DNA from 3 places in the Streptomyces sp. NPDC008001 genome. Region 2 is predicted to be linked to each of the others. Evidence: predicted binding sites of a transcription regulator. Region 2 holds the regulator's gene; each other region holds the start of a gene.
What was found. The regulator HrcA, encoded in region 2, represses chaperone genes, less so after heat shock. The targets are predictions, from matches to a motif close to TTNGCACTCNGNNNNNCNGAGTGCNAA.
Positions count from the first base shown of each region.

Region 1: groL (chaperonin GroEL) is a predicted target of HrcA. The motif match lies at 4,568-4,594, and genes of this name have one in related genera.
Region 3: groES (co-chaperone GroES) is a predicted target of HrcA. The motif match lies at 1,753-1,779, and genes of this name have one in related genera.

Region 1 is NZ_JBIBIZ010000006.1:392,129-398,407, forward strand. It holds gene ACFZCD_RS18380 (MurR/RpiR family transcriptional regulator) at 1-99, shown strand, start outside; gene murQ (N-acetylmuramic acid 6-phosphate etherase) at 144-1,166, shown strand; gene ACFZCD_RS18390 (PTS transporter subunit EIIC) at 1,273-2,709, shown strand; gene groL (chaperonin GroEL) at 2,783-4,405, opposite strand; gene ACFZCD_RS18400 (cold-shock protein) at 4,754-4,960, opposite strand; gene ACFZCD_RS18405 (MoaD/ThiS family protein) at 5,384-5,659, opposite strand; gene thrC (threonine synthase) at 5,712-6,279, opposite strand, start outside.
Region 2 is NZ_JBIBIZ010000009.1:349,792-356,070, forward strand. It holds gene hemW (radical SAM family heme chaperone HemW) at 1-602, shown strand, start outside; gene ACFZCD_RS25335 (DUF3097 domain-containing protein) at 762-1,589, opposite strand; gene ACFZCD_RS25340 (MBL fold metallo-hydrolase) at 1,619-2,362, opposite strand; gene hrcA (heat-inducible transcriptional repressor HrcA) at 2,558-3,574, shown strand; gene dnaJ (molecular chaperone DnaJ) at 3,575-4,714, shown strand; gene ACFZCD_RS25355 (nitronate monooxygenase) at 4,885-5,991, shown strand; gene ACFZCD_RS25360 (16S rRNA (uracil(1498)-N(3))-methyltransferase) at 5,988-6,279, shown strand, end outside.
Region 3 is NZ_JBIBIZ010000011.1:78,087-84,365, forward strand. It holds gene ACFZCD_RS28635 (methyltransferase domain-containing protein) at 1-671, opposite strand, end outside; gene ACFZCD_RS28640 (polysaccharide deacetylase family protein) at 777-1,676, shown strand; gene groES (co-chaperone GroES) at 1,929-2,237, shown strand; gene groL (chaperonin GroEL) at 2,344-3,966, shown strand; gene ACFZCD_RS28655 (ester cyclase) at 4,061-4,759, opposite strand; gene ACFZCD_RS28660 (SDR family NAD(P)-dependent oxidoreductase) at 4,828-5,601, opposite strand; partial or broken gene ACFZCD_RS28665 (MOSC domain-containing protein) at 5,702-5,797, opposite strand; gene ACFZCD_RS28670 (LysR family transcriptional regulator) at 5,877-6,279, shown strand, end outside.

The sequences.
Region 1 (6,279 bases), on a different contig from region 2:
ATCGGCGTCGCCCAGCGGACGTACGAGACCGCGGCGCCGGCCCTGTCCGCCTCCTACGAAGCACTCGCCCACCGCCACACCCCGCGGTCCCCGCGCTGACCCGCCGGACCCGTCCGGCCCCGCACGGAAAGAGCCGTCCGCCCATGGCCTCTTCTGCTTCGTCACCAGCTTCCGCTTCGTCACCGTCCTCGCCCGCGCAAGCGGCCTCCGCCCAAGCCGCCTCCGCCCAAGCCGCCTCCGCGCAGGCGCCCTCAGCCCTCCGCGCCGAGCTCGCCACCCTGACCACCGAGGCCTTCCGCCCCGACCTCGCGGACATCGACCGCCTGCCCACCCTCGACATCGCCAGGATCATGAACGGCGAGGACGCCGGCGTCCCCGCCGCCGTCGCCGCCCGGCTGCCCGAGATCGCCGCGGCCGTCGACGCGACCGCCGCCCGGATGGCCCGCGGCGGGCGGCTCGTCTACGCGGGCGCGGGCACCGCCGGCCGTCTCGGCGTGCTCGACGCCAGCGAGTGCCCGCCGACCTTCAACACCGACCCCGCGCAGGTCATGGGCGTGATCGCGGGCGGCGCCGCGGCGCTCGTCACCGCCGTCGAAGGCGCCGAGGACAGCAGGGAGCTGGCCGCGGGCGACCTGGCCGCGCTGGGCGTCGGCCCGGCCGACACGGTCGTCGGCGTCTCCGCCTCCGGCCGCACCCCGTACGCCGTCGGGGCCGTCGAACACGCCCGCGCGGCCGGGGCGCTGACCATCGGCGTGGCCTGCAACGCCGGTTCGGAGCTGGGCCGGGCCGCCGACCACGCCATTGAGGTCGTCGTCGGGCCCGAGCTGCTCACGGGCTCCACCCGGCTGAAGGCGGGCACCGCCCAGAAGCTCGTCCTCAACATGCTCTCGACGATCACCATGATCCGGCTCGGCAAGACGTACGGGAACCTGATGGTCGACGTGCGGGCCTCCAACGAGAAGCTGCGCGCCCGCTCCCGGCACATCGTCGCCCTCGCCACGGGCGCCTCCGAGCAGGAGATAGAAGCCGCGCTGACGGAGACCGGCGGCGAGGTGAAGAACGCGATCCTCGTGGTCCTGGGCGGGGTCGACGGGCCCACGGCCGCCCGTCTCCTGGAGGAGTCGGACGGCCATCTGCGCACGGCTCTCGGCACGGCCCGCAAGTAGCCCGCCGGGGGCGAGCACAGCAACCCAAGGCACACCAACCCAGGGCACGGCAGCACAGGGGGCAGCAGCACAGGGGGCTCCTCTTCGCACAGCGAGGCGCACGCACATGGCACTCGACGACCCACCGCCACCACCGGCCGGCTCCACCGGGCCCGGCGCCACCGCAGCCGCCCTCCTCCCCCTCCTCGGCGGCCCGGCGAACCTCACCTCCGTCACCAACTGCATGACGCGGCTCCGCGTGACCGTGCGGGACCCGTCGGCCGTACGCCACGGCGAACTACGGGCCCTGCCGGGGGTCCTGGGCCTCGTCGAGGACGGCGCGGCCCTCCAGATCGTGCTCGGCCCGGGCACGGTGGCCAAGGTCGCGCCCGGCCTGGCGCGGCACGTGGAGGAGCCCGTCACCTCCGAGGCCCTCGCCGAGCGCGGTGCGGTGCTCCGCGCCGAGCACACGGCGCGCAACGCCACGCCCGGAAAGCTGTTCCTGCGCCGGATCGCCCAGGTCTTCGTCCCGCTGATCCCGGCCCTGATCGGCTGCGGCGTCGTGGCGGGCCTGGCCGGCCTGCTCGCCAACCTGCACTGGCTGCCCGCGCTCGCCCCGGCGCTGACCGCGTGCGCGTCGGGCTTCATGTCCCTGATCGCGGTCTTCGTCGGCTACAACACGGCCAAGGAGTTCGGCGGCACCCCCGTCCTGGGCGGCGCCGTCGCGGCGATCATCGTGTTCCCGGGCGTGAGCCGGGTGACCGCCTTCGGCGAGCGGCTCGTCCCCGGGCAGGGCGGGGTCCTGGGCGCACTGGCCGCCGCGCTGCTCGCCGCGTACGTCGAACGCCAGTGCCGGAGCCGGGTCCCGGAAGCCCTGGACGTCCTGGTCACGCCGGCGGTGACGGTCCTGGTGGCCGGGCTGGCCACGCTGTACGGGCTGATGTACGCGGCCGGACAGGTCGCGACGGCCATCGGCCGCTTCGCGGACTGGCTGCTCGCCCACGGCGGTGCGGCGGCGGGCTTCGTCCTGGGCGGGCTGTTCCTGCCGCTGGTGATGCTGGGCCTGCACCAGGCCCTCATCCCCATCCACACGACGCTCATCCAGCAGCAGGGCTACACGGTCCTCCTGCCGATCCTCGCCATGGCGGGCGCGGGGCAGGTGGGCGCGGCCCTCGCGCTCTACGTCCGCCTCCCGCGCAACGGCTCGGTGCGCGAAACGATCCGCTCCGCCCTCCCGGCGGCCCTGCTGGGCATCGGCGAGCCCCTGATCTACGGCGTTTCGCTCCCCCTGGGCCGCCCGTTCGTCACGGCCTGCGTCGGCGGCGCGTTCGGCGGCGGCTTCGTCGGCCTGCTGGGTCAGCTGGGCGACAGGGTCGGCTCGACCGCGATCGGCCCCTCGGGCTGGGCCCTCCTCCCCCTCCTCAAGGGCAGCCGCGGCCTGGCCACGACGACGACGGTCTACGGGGCGGGACTGCTGATCGGCTACGCGGCGGGCTTCGTGGCCACGTACGCGTTCGGCCTGAGCCGCCGGTCGCTGGCGGAGCTGAACGCGGACAGGGGATAACGCCCGAGGGCGGCACCCCCAGAACCTGGGGGTGCCGCCCTCGGAATGCTTCAGGACGATGATCCGGAACGGATCAGAAGTCCATGTCCCCGCCCGGCATGCCGCCCGGAGCGGCCGCAGCGGCCTTCTCCGGCTTGTCGGCGATGACGGCCTCGGTGGTGAGGAAGAGCGCGGCGATGGACGCGGCGTTCTGCAGGGCGGAGCGGGTGACCTTCGCCGGGTCGATGATGCCCTCGGCGATCATGTCGACGTACTCGCCCGTGGCGGCGTTGAGGCCGTGGCCGACGGTCAGGTTGCGGACCTTCTCCACGACGACGCCGCCCTCGAGACCACCGTTGACGGCGATCTGCTTGAGCGGGGCCTCCAGGGCCAGCTTGACGGCGTTGGCACCGGTGGCCTCGTCGCCCTCGAGCTCCAGCTTCTCGAACACCTGGGAGGCCTGCAGCAGGGCCACGCCACCACCGGCGACGATGCCCTCCTCGACGGCCGCCTTCGCGTTGCGAACGGCGTCCTCGATGCGGTGCTTGCGCTCCTTGAGCTCGACCTCGGTCGCGGCACCGGCCTTGATGACGGCCACGCCGCCGGCCAGCTTCGCCAGGCGCTCCTGCAGCTTCTCGCGGTCGTAGTCGGAGTCGCTGTTCTCGATCTCGGCGCGGATCTGGTTGACGCGGCCCTGGACCTGCTCGCTGTCACCGGCACCGTCGACGATGGTCGTCTCGTCCTTGGTGATGACGACCTTGCGGGCGCGGCCGAGCAGGTCGAGACCGGCGTTCTCCAGCTTGAGGCCGACCTCCTCGGAGATGACCGTGCCGCCGGTGAGGATGGCGATGTCGCCCAGCATGGCCTTGCGGCGGTCGCCGAAGCCCGGGGCCTTGACGGCGACGGACTTGAAGGTGCCGCGGATCTTGTTGACGACCAGGGTCGACAGGGCCTCGCCCTCGACGTCCTCGGCGATGATCAGCAGCGGCTTGCCGGACTGCATGACCTTCTCGAGGAGCGGCAGCAGGTCCTTGACCGAGCTGACCTTCGAGTTGACGATCAGGATGTACGGGTCGTCCAGGGACGCCTCCATACGCTCCATGTCGGTGGCGAAGTACGCCGAGATGTAGCCCTTGTCGAAGCGCATGCCCTCGGTGAGCTCGAGCTCCAGACCGAAGGTCTGGGACTCCTCGACCGTGATGACGCCTTCCTTGCCGACCTTGTCCATCGCCTCGGCGATCAGCTCGCCGATCTGCGTGTCGGCGGCGGAGATGGAGGCGGTGGAGGCGATCTGCTCCTTGGTCTCCACGTCCTTGGCCTGCTCGAGCAGGGCGCCCGAGACGGCCTCGACGGCCTTCTCGATGCCGCGCTTCAGCGCCATCGGGTTGGCACCCGCGGCGACGTTGCGCAGGCCCTCGCGGACCAGGGCCTGGGCCAGGACGGTCGCGGTCGTCGTGCCGTCACCGGCGACGTCGTCCGTCTTCTTCGCGACCTCCTTGACCAGCTCGGCGCCGATCTTCTCGTACGGGTCCTCGAGCTCGATCTCCTTGGCGATGGAGACACCATCGTTGGTGATCGTGGGGGCGCCCCACTTCTTCTCGAGGACGACGTTGCGGCCCTTGGGGCCGAGGGTGACCTTGACGGCGTCGGCGAGCTGGTTCATCCCGCGCTCGAGACCGCGCCGTGCCTCCTCGTCGAACGCGATGATCTTGGCCATGTGAAGTGGTCCTCCCAGGACGGGGTGGAGACTGCTCCGGACCGCACTGGCGCCCGCGACGGACGGCCTGCGCACCCTGCGGTTCCTTGCCCCGCCTGGCTCGCGGACCTCACCGACGGTCCAAATCTGTCACTCTCACTCGGAGAGTGCTAAGCCCAATGATTAGCACTCGGCCAGGGAGAGTGCAAGCGCCTTGGGGGACCGTCACGCCCACGAGGAGCCCGAGCGGGGCCCCAGGCAGCCGTACCCACCCCGCGCGTCCCGCACACGCACACGCGTGAGGGGCCCGCACCCCGTGAGGTGCGGACCCCTCCGCAAACCGAGCGAGCCGGTGGTCGATGCGCCGCGTCAGACCTGCTGCAGCTTCACCATGTCCGCCTGCGGCCCCTTCTGGCCCTGCGAGATCTCGAACTCGACCCGCTGACCCTCCTCGAGGGTGCGGTAACCGTCCATCTGGATCGCGCTGTAGTGGACGAATACATCCGCACCACCGTCGACCGCGATGAAGCCGTAGCCCTTCTCCGCGTTGAACCACTTGACGGTGCCCTGAGCCATGCCTAACTCCCCTATTACTGGCCCTTGCGCAGGACCGCACTTCGCGGACCCGGGTCAGACCTCACCCCTGGCAGCCCAGTGGGTGTGCGCCGGAACGCGTCGACCGCGGCTGAATGTATCTGCACGGATGCCGTCTGCAACAGGTCACTCGGACGAGAAATCCGGGCGTGGCCGATCGAGGAAAACGCCCGAACTGCGGGTATTCCAGGGCAAGTCGGGCCGGGAAAAACACAACCAACCCGGCATTTCGTGCACACACTTCGCGCACAACTTGACGGGTTCTCATATGCGTTCGGCACTGACGCCGGGCGGGGATCGCCACAACTGTATCGCGCTCAACAGCCGGAATCGCCCCGTCCGCTTTACGGACGGGGCGATCCGGAGGGCGCCGTGCGGCAATAACGGAGGAAGGCTGCGAAAACCTCAGCCGCCGGCGACGGCGGGGATGACGGAGACGGCGGAGCCGTCCGGGGTGGGCGTCTGCAGCCCCTGCTCGAAGCGGACGTCGTCGTCGTTGACGTAGACGTTCACGAACCGGCGCAGCTTGCCGCCGTCGTCGAGGACCCGGGCGGCGATCCCCGTGTGGTTCTTCTCAAGATCGGCGATGACCTCGGAGAGGGTCCCGCCCTCGGCGGTGACCTCGGCCTTGCCGCCGGTGTAGGTGCGCAGGATGGTGGGGATGCGAACGGTAACGCTCATGGGTGAACTCACCTTCGGGTGCGGAGGAACGAGGAGTCGTGAACGGCTGACGTCAGCGGACGGACAGCCCGGCGGCGCGGAACGCCTCCAGCGACGGCCGGATCGTGGCGGACGGCCCCGCATCGACCGCGTCGAGCGTCTTCAGCCCGTCCCCGGTGTTCAGCACCACCGTGGTCAGGGACGGATCGAGCACCCCGGCCTCGATGAGCTTCTTCGTGACGCCCACGGTCACCCCGCCCGCCGTCTCCGCGAAGATCCCCTCGGTGCGGGCGAGCAGCCGGATCGCCTCCACGATCTGCTCGTCGGTGACGTCCTCCACCACGCCGCCCGTCCGTCGCGCGATGTCCAGCACGTACGGGCCGTCGGCGGGGTTGCCGATGGCGAGCGACTTCGCGATCGTGTCCGGCTTCACGGGCCGCACCACATCGTGCCCGTCCTTGAAGGCGCGCGAGACCGGCGAGCACCCCTCGGCCTGGGCGCCGAAGATCTTGTAGGGCCGGTCCTCGACGAGGCCGAGCGCGATGAGCTCCTTCAGCCCCTTGTCGATCTTCGTGAGCTGGGACCCCGAGGCGATCGGCACCACGATCTGGTCCGGCAGCCGCCATCCCAGCTGCTCGCAG
Region 2 (6,279 bases):
CGCTCGACGCGGCCGTCGGCGCCGGGCCCGACCACGTCTCGGCGTACGCCCTGATCGTCGAGGAGGGCACCCAGCTGGCCCGCCGGATCCGCCGCGGCGAGGTCCCCATGACCGACGACGACGTCCACGCCGACCGCTACCTCATCGCCGAGGAGGCGCTCACCGCCGCGGGCTTCTCCTGGTACGAGGTCTCCAACTGGGCCACGACCGACGCCGGCCGCTGCCGCCACAACGAGCTCTACTGGCGCGGCGCGGACTGGTGGGGCGCGGGCCCCGGCGCGCACTCCCACGTCGGGGGCGTGCGGTGGTGGAACGTCAAGCACCCGGGCGCGTACGCACAGGCGCTGGCCGAGGGGCGGTCGCCGGGCGCGGGCCGCGAGGTGCTGCCGGAGGAGGACCGGCGGGTCGAGCGGATCCTGCTGGAGCTGCGGCTGATCGACGGCTGCCCGCTGTCCCTGCTGAAGCCGGCGGGCGCGGCTGCCGCTGCGCGGGCCCTGAAGGACGGCCTGCTGGACCCCGGCCCGTACGAGGCCGGCCGCGCGGTCCTGACGCTGCGGGGGCGGCTCCTGGCCGATGCCGTGGTGCGGGACCTGGTGGACTGAGGTGCACGAGGCTCCGCCCCGGACCCCGGTCCTCAATCGCCGGACGGCTTAAATATTTTTGAGCCGTCCGGCGATCGAGGACGACGCGCGTCAGCGCGGACGGGGGCCGGGGGCTCGCCCCAGGAAACGGCGAAAGGGCGGGACCGGGGCCTGACCCTTCTACGGGCCCACCGTCACGAAGTCGATCAGTTCCTCCACGCGGCCCAGCAGCTCCGGCTCCAGGTCCTTGTACGAGCGCACGCTCGCAAGGATCCGCTGCCACGCCGCCCCCGTGTTCGGCGGCCACCCCAGCGCCCCGCACACCCCCGTCTTCCAGTCCTGCCCCCGCGGCACCCGCGGCCACTCCCGGATCCCCACGGAGGAGGGCTTCACCGCCTCCCACACGTCCACGTACGGGTGACCCACCACCAGCACGTGCTCGCCCGTCACCTCCGCCGCGATCCGCGACTCCTTCGAGCCCGGGACGAGGTGGTCGACCAGGACGCCCAGCCGGGCGTCAGGTCCGGGGCCGAAGGAGCGGACGATCGCCTGGAGGTCGTCGACGCCCTCCAGGTACTCCACGACCACGCCCTCGACGCGCAGGTCGTCGCCCCACACCCGCTCCACGAGCTCCGCGTCGTGGCGGCCCTCCACGTAGATGCGCCCGGCGCGGGCGACGCGGGCCCGGGCGCCCGGGACGGCGATCGAGCCGGACGCCGTCCGCGCGGGCCCCTGCGCCGCGGGCGCGGCAGCGGGCCGCACGAGGGTGACGACGCGGCCCTCCAGGAGGAAGCCGCGGGGCTCCATCGGGAAGACGCGGTGCTTGCCGAAGCGGTCCTCCAGGGTGACCACGGGACCCTGCGCCGTCTTCTCGCAGCGGATCACCGCCCCGCAGAAGCCGGTGGTGACCTCCTCGACCACGAGGTCCGGATCGGCGGACACCTCGGGCGCGGGCTGCTGCTTCTTCCACGGCGGGGTGAGATCGGGTCCGTACTGTCTGCTGCGCATGGAGATCATTCTTCCCGTGGCGCGCGGGCTCACGACACACCGAAGCGCGCGGCCAAGGCGTCCCGCTGCGCCCGTACGAACGCCGCGTCCACCACCGCCCCGTGCCCCGGCACGTACAGCGCGTCCTCGCCGCCCAGCTCCAGCAGCCGGTCCAGCGCCGCGGGCCACCGCCGGGGGAGGGCGTCCGGGCCGGCCTGGGGCTCGCCGGACTCCTCCACCACGTCCCCGCAGAAGACGATCTCGGGGGCGCCGCCCCGCCCCGGGACGAAGACCGCCAGGTCGTGCGCGGTGTGGGCGGGCCCGATGTTGGCCAGCAGCACCTCCCGGCCGCCGCCCAGGTCCAGCGTCAGCTCGCCGCTGACGGGGTGGTGCGGCAGCACGAGGGCCGCGGCGGCCTCGTCCGCGGCCCCGGCCGGGAGCCCGTTCCGCACGGCGTCCCGCCGCAGCTCCTCCGCGTCGTGCCGCATCAGCTCGGCGGCGCCCACGGCCGCGTACACCTCCGCGTGCAGGAACGCCGCCGTGCCGAACACGTGGTCGAAGTGCGGGTGCGTGAGAGCGATATGCGTCACTCTGCGGTCGAACAGCTCGCGCACCTCGTGCCCGAGCTCCGCCCCCTCCGCAACCGTCGCCCCGGTGTCCACGAGCAGCACACCCGTACTGCCGACGATCACTCCTGCTGTGGCGTCCCACGCAGGCATACGGCGGCGCGCGACCCCCGGCGCGAGCCGTTCCCACCGTGCTTCCGCCCCCTGGCCTTGCTGACCGCTGTCCATGACCAGGACGCTAGCGGGAGCGCGGTACGGTTGCCCGTCCGGCCGTGCGTGCCCAGGCCTGCGGGCACGCGGCGAGGACGGCTCTTGCCCTGCCTGTGGTGCACGGCCGTACACTGGCTGGAGGGCTTTGGCACTCGCCACCACTGAGTGCCAGGAACGGCCCCGTAAGACGGTCTGGACTTGGAGGTGCGCGCGATGCTGAGCGAACGCAGGCTCGAGGTGTTGCGCGCCATCGTCCAGGACTATGTGGGCACCGAGGAGCCCGTAGGCTCCAAGGCCCTCACCGAGCGGCACCGCCTGGGCGTGTCCCCGGCCACGGTGCGCAATGACATGGCCGCGCTGGAGGAGGAGGGCTTCATCGCCCAGCCGCACACCAGCGCCGGCCGCATCCCGACCGACAAGGGCTACCGGCTCTTCGTCGACCGGCTCGCGGGCGTCAAGCCCCTCTCGTCCCCCGAACGGCGCGCCATCCAGAACTTCCTGGACGGCGCCGTCGATCTGGACGACGTCGTGGGGCGCACGGTCCGCCTGCTGGCGCAGCTGACCCGGCAGGTCGCGGTGGTGCAGTATCCGTCGCTGACCCGTTCGACGGTGCGCCACGTGGAGCTGCTCTCGCTCGCGCCGGCCCGTGTCATGCTCGTCCTGATCACCGACACCGGACGGGTCGAGCAGCGCATGATCGACTGCCCGGCCCCGATCGGGGAGAACTCCCTGGCGGACCTCCGCGCCCGGCTCAACAGCCGCGTCGTGGGCCGTCGGTTCGCGGACGTGCCGCAGCTCGTCTCGGATCTCGCCGACTCCTTCGAGCAGGAGGACCGCGGAACCGTTTCTACGGTGCTCGCCACCCTCCTGGAGACGCTCGTCGAGGAGACCGAGGAGCGGCTGATGATCGGCGGCACCGCCAACCTCACCCGTTTCGGGCACGACTTCCCCCTGACCATCCGGCCCGTGCTGGAGGCGCTGGAGGAGCAGGTCGTGCTGCTGAAGCTGCTGGGCGAGGCCAAGGACTCCGGGATGACGGTCCGCATCGGCCATGAGAACGCTCACGAGGGACTGAACTCCACATCGGTCGTCGCCGTCGGCTACGGTTCGGGCGACGAGGCAGTCGCCAAACTCGGCGTGGTCGGACCGACCCGCATGGACTACCCCGGAACGATGGGAGCGGTACGCGCAGTGGCACGTTACGTCGGACAGATCCTGGCGGAGTCGTAAGTGGCCACGGACTACTACGCGGTCCTGGGCGTACGGCGTGACGCCTCGCAGGACGAGATCAAGAAGGCCTTCCGCCGCCTCGCCCGCGAGCTGCACCCGGACGTCAATCCGGACCCGAAGACGCAGGAGCGGTTCAAGGAGATCAACGCCGCCTACGAGGTGCTCTCGGACCCGCAGAAGAAGCAGGTCTACGACCTCGGCGGCGACCCGCTCTCGGCGTCCGGCGGCGGTGGCGGCGGCGCCGGTGGTTTCGGCGCGGGCTTCGGCAACTTCTCCGACATCATGGACGCCTTCTTCGGACAGGCGTCGCAGCGCGGCCCGCGTTCGCGCACCCGGCGCGGCCAGGACGCCATGATCCGTCTCGAAGTGACCCTCGACGAGGCCGCGTTCGGGACCACCAAGGAGATCCAGGTCGACACCGCCGTCGTCTGCACCACGTGCAGCGGCGAGGGCGCGGCCCCGGGCACCTCCGCCCAGACGTGCGACATGTGCCGCGGCCGCGGTGAGGTCTCGCAGGTCACCCGCTCCTTCCTCGGCCAGGTCATGACCTCCCGGCCGTGCCCGCAGTGCCAGGGCTTCGGCACGGTCGTGCCGACCCCCTGCCCGGAGTGCGCCGGCGACGGCCGCGTCCGCTCGCGGCGCAGCCTGACCGTCAAGATCCCGGCCGGTGTCGACAACGGCACCCGGATCCAGCTCGCGGGCGAGGGCGAGGTCGGCCCCGGCGGCGGCCCCGCCGGCGACCTCTACGTCGAGATCCACGAGAAGCAGCACCCGGTCTTCCAGCGTCGCGGCGACGACCTGCACTGCACGGTCACCATCCCGATGACGGCCGCGGCCCTCGGCACCAAGGTGCCGCTGGAGACCCTGGACGGCGTCGAGGAGATCGACATCCGGCCCGGCACGCAGTCGGGCCAGTCGATCCCGCTGCACCAGCGCGGCGTCACGCACCTGCGCGGCGGCGGGCGCGGCGACCTCATCGTGCACGTCGAGGTGATCACCCCCAACAAGCTGGATCCGCAGCAGGAGGACCTGCTGCGGCAGCTCGCGAAGCTGCGGGGCGAGGAGCGCCCGATGGGCGAGTTCAAGCCGGGGCAGCAGGGGCTGTTCTCGCGGCTGAAGGACGCGTTCAACGGGCGCTGAGGTCCGGTCGGCGCCCCGGGCCAATGGGCGCTGAGGTCTGCTGAGGGGCGTCCGGGCCGGCGGGCGCTGAGGCCTTCGTGGCCACTGAAACATCCCGTCGCCGGACGGGCCCTGAGCGGGCCCGTCCGGCGATTGTCATCGCCCGACACCGTCTGTGACACGATGTGGTCATGGCTTTCGAACCCAGGGTGGCCTCCGCGCTCGCCGGCCTGTGCCGGCGGCATCCGCTCGTGCAGGCACCCATGGCGGGCGGCGCCTCCGGGCCGGCCCTCGCCGCGGCGGTCTCCGACGCGGGCGGCCTCGGCTTCCTGGCAGCTGGTTACAAGACGCCCGCGGCGATGTACGAGGAGATCAAGCAGCTCCGCGCCCGTACCGCCGCACCCTTCGGTGTGAATCTCTTCATGCCGCAGCCCCCCGCCGCCGACCCGGCCGCCGTCGAGGTCTACGCCGAGCAGCTCGCCGGCGAGTCCGCCTGGTACGAGACGCCCCTGGGCGACTGGGACCAGGGCTGCGACGACGCCTACGAGGCGAAGCTCGCGCTCCTCCTCGACGACCCCGTGCCGGTCGTCTCCTTCACCTTCGGCTGCCCCTCGCCGGAGGCCGTCACCGCCCTCCGCGCCGCCGGCACGCTCACCGTCGTGACCGTGACCTCGTCCGCCGAGGCGCTGGCCGCCCGCGACGCCGGCGCGGACGCGGTGTGCGCCCAGGGCACCGAGGCCGGCGGCCACCAGGGCACCCACCACGACGACCCGCACGCCGACGGCACGGGCGCCGGCCTCGGCCTGCTCTCCCTGATCGCCCAGGTGCGCGACGCCGTGGACCTGCCGGTGATCGCCGCCGGCGGGCTGATGCGTGGCGAGCAGATAGCCGCCGTCCTCACCGCGGGCGCCTGCGCCGCACAGCTCGGCACCGCCTTCCTGGCCTGTCCGGAATCCGGCGCCCACGCGCTGCACAAACAGGCCCTGACCGACCCGCTGTTCCCCGGTACGGAGCTGACGCGAGCCTTCTCGGGCCGCCCGGCCCGCGGGCTGGTGAACCGTTTCATCCGCGAGCACGGCCCGTACGCCCCCGCCGCGTACCCCCAGGTCCACTATCTGACGGCGGGGCTGCGCAAGGCCGCCGCGGCGGCGGGCGACCCGCAGGCCATGAACCTGTGGGCGGGCCAGGGCCACCGCCTGGCCAGGCCGCTGCCCGCCGCGGAACTGGTCGGGGTGCTGATGGCCGAACTGCGGGAAGCCCGGGGGGCTTTGAGCGACATGCGAGGGAGCAAGTCATGACAGCGCCGGTGTTCCTGGTCGAGGAGGACGCCCTGACGGGGGTCTTCCCCGGTACGGTCTTCCCGCTCGACGGACCGGAAGGGCGCCACGCCGTCTCCGTCCGCCGCCTCCGGGTCGGCGAGGAGATCGGCCTGACGGACGGTCAGGGCAATGCCGCGTTCGGCACGGTGGCCGCCGTCGAGGGCAAGGACCACCTGGACGTCGCCGTGACGTCCGTACGCTCCGAGCCGCTCCCCGACCCCCGCATCACCGTCGTCCAGGCCCTGCCCAAGGGCGACCGCGGCGAAC
Region 3 (6,279 bases), on a different contig from region 2:
GCGTCGTCCGGGACCGCCTCGTGAGGCACCCCGGGGGCGATCTTGAGCGCCGCGAGAGGGGCCTTGCGGGCCGCCTCGATCGCCCACGACAAGGGCGGCGAGTAGGCCTCGGGGTCGAAGATGCGGCCGCGGCCGCCCCGCCGCGCCGGGTCGGCGAACACCGCGTCGCAGCCCGAGGTGTCCACCTCCGCCACGTCCGCGCAGCGCACCTCGATCAGCTCCGCCAGGCCCAGGGCCTCCGCGTTGGCCCGCGCGACCTCGCAGGTCAGCGGGTCGCGGTCGACCGCCAGGACGCGGATGCCCAGGCGCGCCAGCGCGATCGCGTCGCCACCGATGCCGCAGCACAGGTCGGCCACGGAGCGGACGCCGAGCGCGGCGAAGCGGGCGGCCCGGTACTCCGCCACCGAGCGCCGGGTGGACTGCTCGACGCCGTTCGGCGTGAAGAACATCCGGTACGCGTCCTCCGCCCCGAACTTCGCCACCGCACGCTGCCGCAGCCGGGCCATGCCGAGCGCGGCCGAGACGAGCTCGGCGGGGTGGTCACGGCGCAGCCGGGTCGCCGTGGCGAGCTCCCGGGCGGGGTCGTGGTCGCGCAGCTCGGCGAGCAGGGTCCGGCCCTCCTCCGTGAGGAGGGCGGTGAAGGCGGTGACGGAGGCGTTCGGTGCGGGCACCCGGTCATTCTCGCCCAGCCCTCCGGCCCGCTGCCCCTTCTGCCGTGGCACTGCGGCCCGCCGCCCCTTCTGCCGTGATCGAACGCATGCACAACAATCGGAGGTGTGAGCTCCCCTATATCCGGTCCCGCATCCGGCCCCGCATCCGGTCCGATATCCCTCCGTGCGGCCGCCGCCACCGCGCTCCTGCTGGCGCTGCTCCTCAGCGGCTGCTCCGGCTCCTCCGGCGGCGGCAAGGGGCCCGCGCCCGCGTCCTCCGCTCCGCGTACGGGCACGGCGGCTTCGCCCTCGGCCTCCGCCGCCCCGGACGCCGCCGCCTACCGCCGCTGGGGCCTCGGCAAGCCCCTGGCCGCACCTCCAGCCCCGCCGGCCGCCAAGCTGACCGACGGAGTGAAGCCCGGCGCCCCGCCCAAGATCGTCCGGCACGTGCCCACCAGCGACAAGGTCGTCTTCCTGACCTTCGACGACGGTGCGGAGAAGGATCCGGAGTTCGTGAAGATGGCCGGCGACCTGAAGCTGCCCTTCACGATGTTCCTCACGGACGACATCGCCCGCGCGGGCCGCGGCTACGGCTACTTCGAGCAGCTGCGGGGCGAGGGCAACCGCAACGGCATCCAGAACCACACCCTCTCCCACCCCAACCTCCGCACGCTCTCCGCCGACGCCCAGCGCCGCGAGATCTGCGGGCAGCAGGACGTTCTGGAGAAGCGGTACGGCAGCAAGCCGCCGCTGTTCCGCCCGCCCTACGGCAACTACAACGACGCCACCCTCGCCGCGGCCGGCGGCTGCGGGGTCAAGGCGGTCGTGCTGTGGGAGGCGACGATGCAGATCAACGACATGCGCTACGCCGAGGGCGACAAGCTGCGCCCCGGCGACATCGTCCTCGCCCACTTCCGCGGCCCCCAGGAGCTCAAGGGCACGACCATGACGCAGATGGTCGTCAACATGCTGCGCAGCATCGAGCGGCAGGGGTTCACGGTGGCGCGCCTGGAGGACTACGTCTGAACGAGAGCCAGGTCCGGGAAAGGGGCACGTCTGAGCACGCCCGGCGCGGGGTAGTGATGGCTCGCCGCACCGCGAATTGGCACTCCGCTTGACCGAGTGCTAACCGCGTCATAGTCTCGGCTCCGTTGGCACTCTCCACCAGGGAGTGCCAAACACAGCGACGGGCAGAATCCGGCACCCGCGACGACGGATCCTCCTGGTCGCCACCTCAGACAGATAACCCCGTGAATCTCCGAAGGGGGAGGTCGGATCGTGACGACCGCCAGCTCCAAGGTTGCCATCAAGCCGCTCGAGGACCGCATCGTGGTCCAGCCGCTCGACGCCGAGCAGACCACGGCCTCCGGCCTGGTCATTCCGGACACCGCCAAGGAGAAGCCCCAGGAGGGCGTCGTCCTGGCCGTGGGTCCGGGCCGCTTCGAGGACGGCAACCGCCTTCCGCTCGACGTCCAGGTCGGCGATGTCGTGCTGTACAGCAAGTACGGCGGCACCGAGGTGAAGTACAACGGTGACGAGTACCTCGTCCTCTCGGCTCGCGACGTGCTCGCGATCATCGAGAAGTAATTCACCCCGTTTGATGTGATCTGCGCCCCTGGTCCCCGTTTCCGAGACAACCGTCCGGACAACCGGGCGCCGGGGCGCAGTTCGTTTGAGAGGACTTGAAGCACCCATGGCGAAGATCCTGAAGTTCGACGAGGACGCCCGTCGCGCCCTTGAGCGCGGTGTCAACAAGCTGGCCGACACGGTCAAGGTGACGATCGGCCCCAAGGGCCGCAACGTCGTCATCGACAAGAAGTTCGGTGCCCCGACCATCACCAACGACGGCGTCACCATCGCCCGTGAGGTCGAGATCGAGGACCCGTACGAGAACCTGGGCGCCCAGCTCGTCAAGGAGGTGGCGACCAAGACCAACGACATCGCGGGTGACGGCACCACCACCGCGACCGTCCTGGCCCAGGCGCTGGTCCGCGAGGGTCTGCGCAACGTCGCCGCGGGTGCTTCCCCGGCCGCCCTGAAGAAGGGCATCGACGCCGCGGTCAAGGCCGTCTCCGACGAGCTGCTCGCGACCGCCCGCCCGATCGACGACAAGGCCGACATCGCCGCCGTCGCCGCCCTGTCCGCCCAGGACAAGCAGGTCGGCGAGCTCATCGCCGAGGCGATGGACAAGGTCGGCAAGGACGGTGTCATCACCGTCGAGGAGTCCAACACCTTCGGCCTGGAGCTGGACTTCACCGAGGGCATGGCCTTCGACAAGGGTTACCTGTCGCCCTACATGGTCACCGACCAGGAGCGCATGGAGGCCGTCCTCGAGGACCCGTACATCCTCATCCACCAGGGCAAGATCTCCTCGATCCAGGACCTGCTGCCCCTGCTGGAGAAGATCATCCAGGGCGGCTCCTCCAAGCCGCTGCTGATCATCGCCGAGGACGTCGAGGGCGAGGCCCTCTCCACGCTCGTCGTCAACAAGATCCGCGGCACGTTCAACGCCGTGGCCGTCAAGGCCCCGGGCTTCGGCGACCGCCGCAAGGCGATGCTGGGCGACATGGCCACCCTGACCGGCGGCACCGTCGTCGCCGAGGAGGTCGGCCTCAAGCTCGACCAGGTCGGCCTGGACGTGCTGGGCTCCGCCCGCCGCGTGACCATCACCAAGGACGACACCACCATCGTCGACGGCGGTGGCAACTCCGCCGACGTCGAGGGCCGCGTCGCCCAGATCAAGGCCGAGATCGAGTCCACGGACTCGGACTGGGACCGCGAGAAGCTCCAGGAGCGCCTCGCCAAGCTCGCCGGTGGCGTCTGCGTCATCCGCGTGGGTGCGGCCACCGAGGTCGAGCTCAAGGAGAAGAAGCACCGTCTGGAGGACGCCATCTCCGCGACCCGCGCCGCGGTCGAGGAGGGCATCGTCTCCGGTGGTGGCTCCGCGCTCGTCCACGCCGTCAAGGTGCTCGAGGGCAACCTGGGCAAGGAGGGCGACGAGGCCACCGGTGTCGCCGTCGTCCGCCGCGCCGCCGTCGAGCCGCTGCGCTGGATCGCCGAGAACGCCGGCCTCGAGGGCTACGTCATCACCTCCAAGGTGTCCGAGCTCGACAAGGGCCAGGGCTTCAACGCCGCCACCGGCGAGTACGGCGACCTGGTGAAGGCCGGCGTCATCGACCCGGTCAAGGTCACCCGCTCCGCCCTGGAGAACGCCGCCTCCATCGCCTCCCTGCTGCTCACGACCGAGACCCTGGTCGTCGAGAAGCCGGCCGAGGAGGAGGCCGAGGCCGGTCACGGCCACGGTCACTCGCACTGACCCCACGCCGCACCGCGGCACGCTCCGGAGCCCGGCACCCCTGGTGGGTGCCGGGCTCCGGCCGTTCGCACCTGCGCTCAGTGCTTGAGGGCGCCTACACCGGCCCCGACTCCAGCTGCCGCCGCAGCCCCAGCATGTCGTAGATCCACCAGCCCTCGGCGATCTTCCCGTCGCGGAAGCGGAACGTCGTGGTGCCCTCCATGGTCACGTCCTGCCCGGTGGGCTGGTGCCCCATGAAGTCACCCTGATGGGTGCCCCGCCAGGTCCAGCGGGTGGCGATCTCGTCGCCCTCGGCGAGCTGGGAGTGGAGGGTGAAGGCGAGGTCGAAGGCGTCCCGCCAGCTCTCGACGTCGGAGCGCATGGCATCCAGGCCGACGATGGTGGGCTCTTCCTTGCCGATGTCGTGGTGGCGGTAGTCGGCGGTGAAGAGCTCGTCCATCAGTCCGAGGTCGCCGTCCCGCGCCACGTCCTCGAAGAAGCGGCGGGCCGCGGTCTTGTTGAGCTGATCGTCGCGGACCACGTCGAGGTCGGTGAAGGACGGCATCCCGTCGCAGAGCGCGACCATCTCGGAGAAGATCCGGTCGGTCTCGGGGAGCTTCGAGTTGCGCATCGCCTCTTCGTAGGAGGGGAACTCCACGATCTGCACGTAGTGATCGCCCTGGGTGCGGTCGCGGGCCGTCACCGCGTGCGTGGCGGTCCGCTTCCCCTCGGTCGCGGCGACCCAGTCGTCCATCAGCCGGTCCATGTCCTCGTGCCGGCTCGTCCTGCAGTCGATGATCTGTACGAACGTCATGGTGCCTCCCGGGTGATACATCCAGGTTAGTCCTGAATGGATCACCCGGGAGGGTGGAACCCCACGCCCTACTTCGGCCCGTACTTACGGCCGGTCGTCGACGACGCCCGCGACACCACCCTGCGCGGCGCCAGCTTCATCAGCCCGGTCATGGCCTTGTACCGGGGATCGGGCACGGACAGCGCCTTGCCCTGCGAGAGGTCCCGCAGCGCCGCCGTCACCACCTTGTCGGCGTCCAGCCACAGCCAGCCCGGGACGTTGTCCGTGCCCATCCCGGCCCGCTCGTGGAACTCCGTCCGTACGAAGCCGGGGCACAGCGCCATCAGCCGCACCCCGCTCCCGGCGAGGTCGCGCGCGGCGCCCTGGGTGAACTGCACGACCCAGGACTTGCTCGCCCCGTACGTGCCGCGCGGGACGAACGCGGCCACCGACGCCACGTTGATCACCGCGCCGCGCCGGCGCTCGCGCATCCCCTCGGCCGCCGCGGACGTCAGCCGCAGCACCGCCTCGCAGTGCACCTTGAGCATCTTGAGCTCGTCGGCGAGAGACACCTCCAGGTAGCTGCCCTTGTTGCCGAACCCGGCGTTGTTGACCAGCAGGTGCACCGGGCGCTCGCCGTCGCGCAGCCGCGCCTCGACCGCCTCGATGCCCTTGTCCTCGGAGAGGTCCGCGGGGAGGACCTCCACCTCCACGCCGTGCCGGTCGTGGAGCTCGGTCGCCGAACGGCCGAGCCGCTCCTCGTCGCGGGCCACGAGGACGAGGTCGTGTCCGTCGCCCGCCAGGCGGCGCGCGAACGCGGCACCGATCCCGGCCGTCGCCCCTGTGATCAATACAGTCGTCATACCGGCACGGTAGAGCCCGGAGGCCCCGTGTGCCGATGGCCTACGGTGTTTTGACGGCCGGTCGGGCGCTGATTGACGGTCAGGTTGACGCCGCCCGGCGGGGGCGGTGGACGACGGTGACCGCTTTCCTCGCGCGTATCTCGCCGGGCCCTGTCACCCGAAGGTAGGCGCCGGGAGACGCCTGCTGGGTGAACCGCGTGCCCGTAGCCGGGACGCGACTCAAAGGCGCCACCGATTATTTCGCGACACCCCCAAGATGGCCTTATGCTCGGCGTATGATCGAGGCTCGACATCTGAGGGTGCTGCGCGCAGTGGCCCTGACCGGTTCCTTCTCGGCCGCGGCCCGGGAGCTGGGCTGCACCCAGCCCGCCGTCAGCCAGCAGATGAAGGCGCTGGAGCAGTCCACGGGCACGCCGCTGCTCGTGCGCACGGGCCGCGAGATGCGCCTCACCCAGGCCGGCACGGCCCTCGTCCGGCACGCCTCCGGGATCCTGGCCGGGCTCACCGCCGCCGAGGAGGAGATCGCGGCCATCGCCGGACTGCGGGCGGGCCGGGTGCGCCTCGTGTCCTTCCCCAGCGGCAGCTCGACGCTCGTGCCGGGCGCGCTCGCTCAGATGCGGGCCGCGCACCCCGGCACCGAGATCTCCCTTGTCGAGGCCGAGCCGCCGCGCTCGGTGG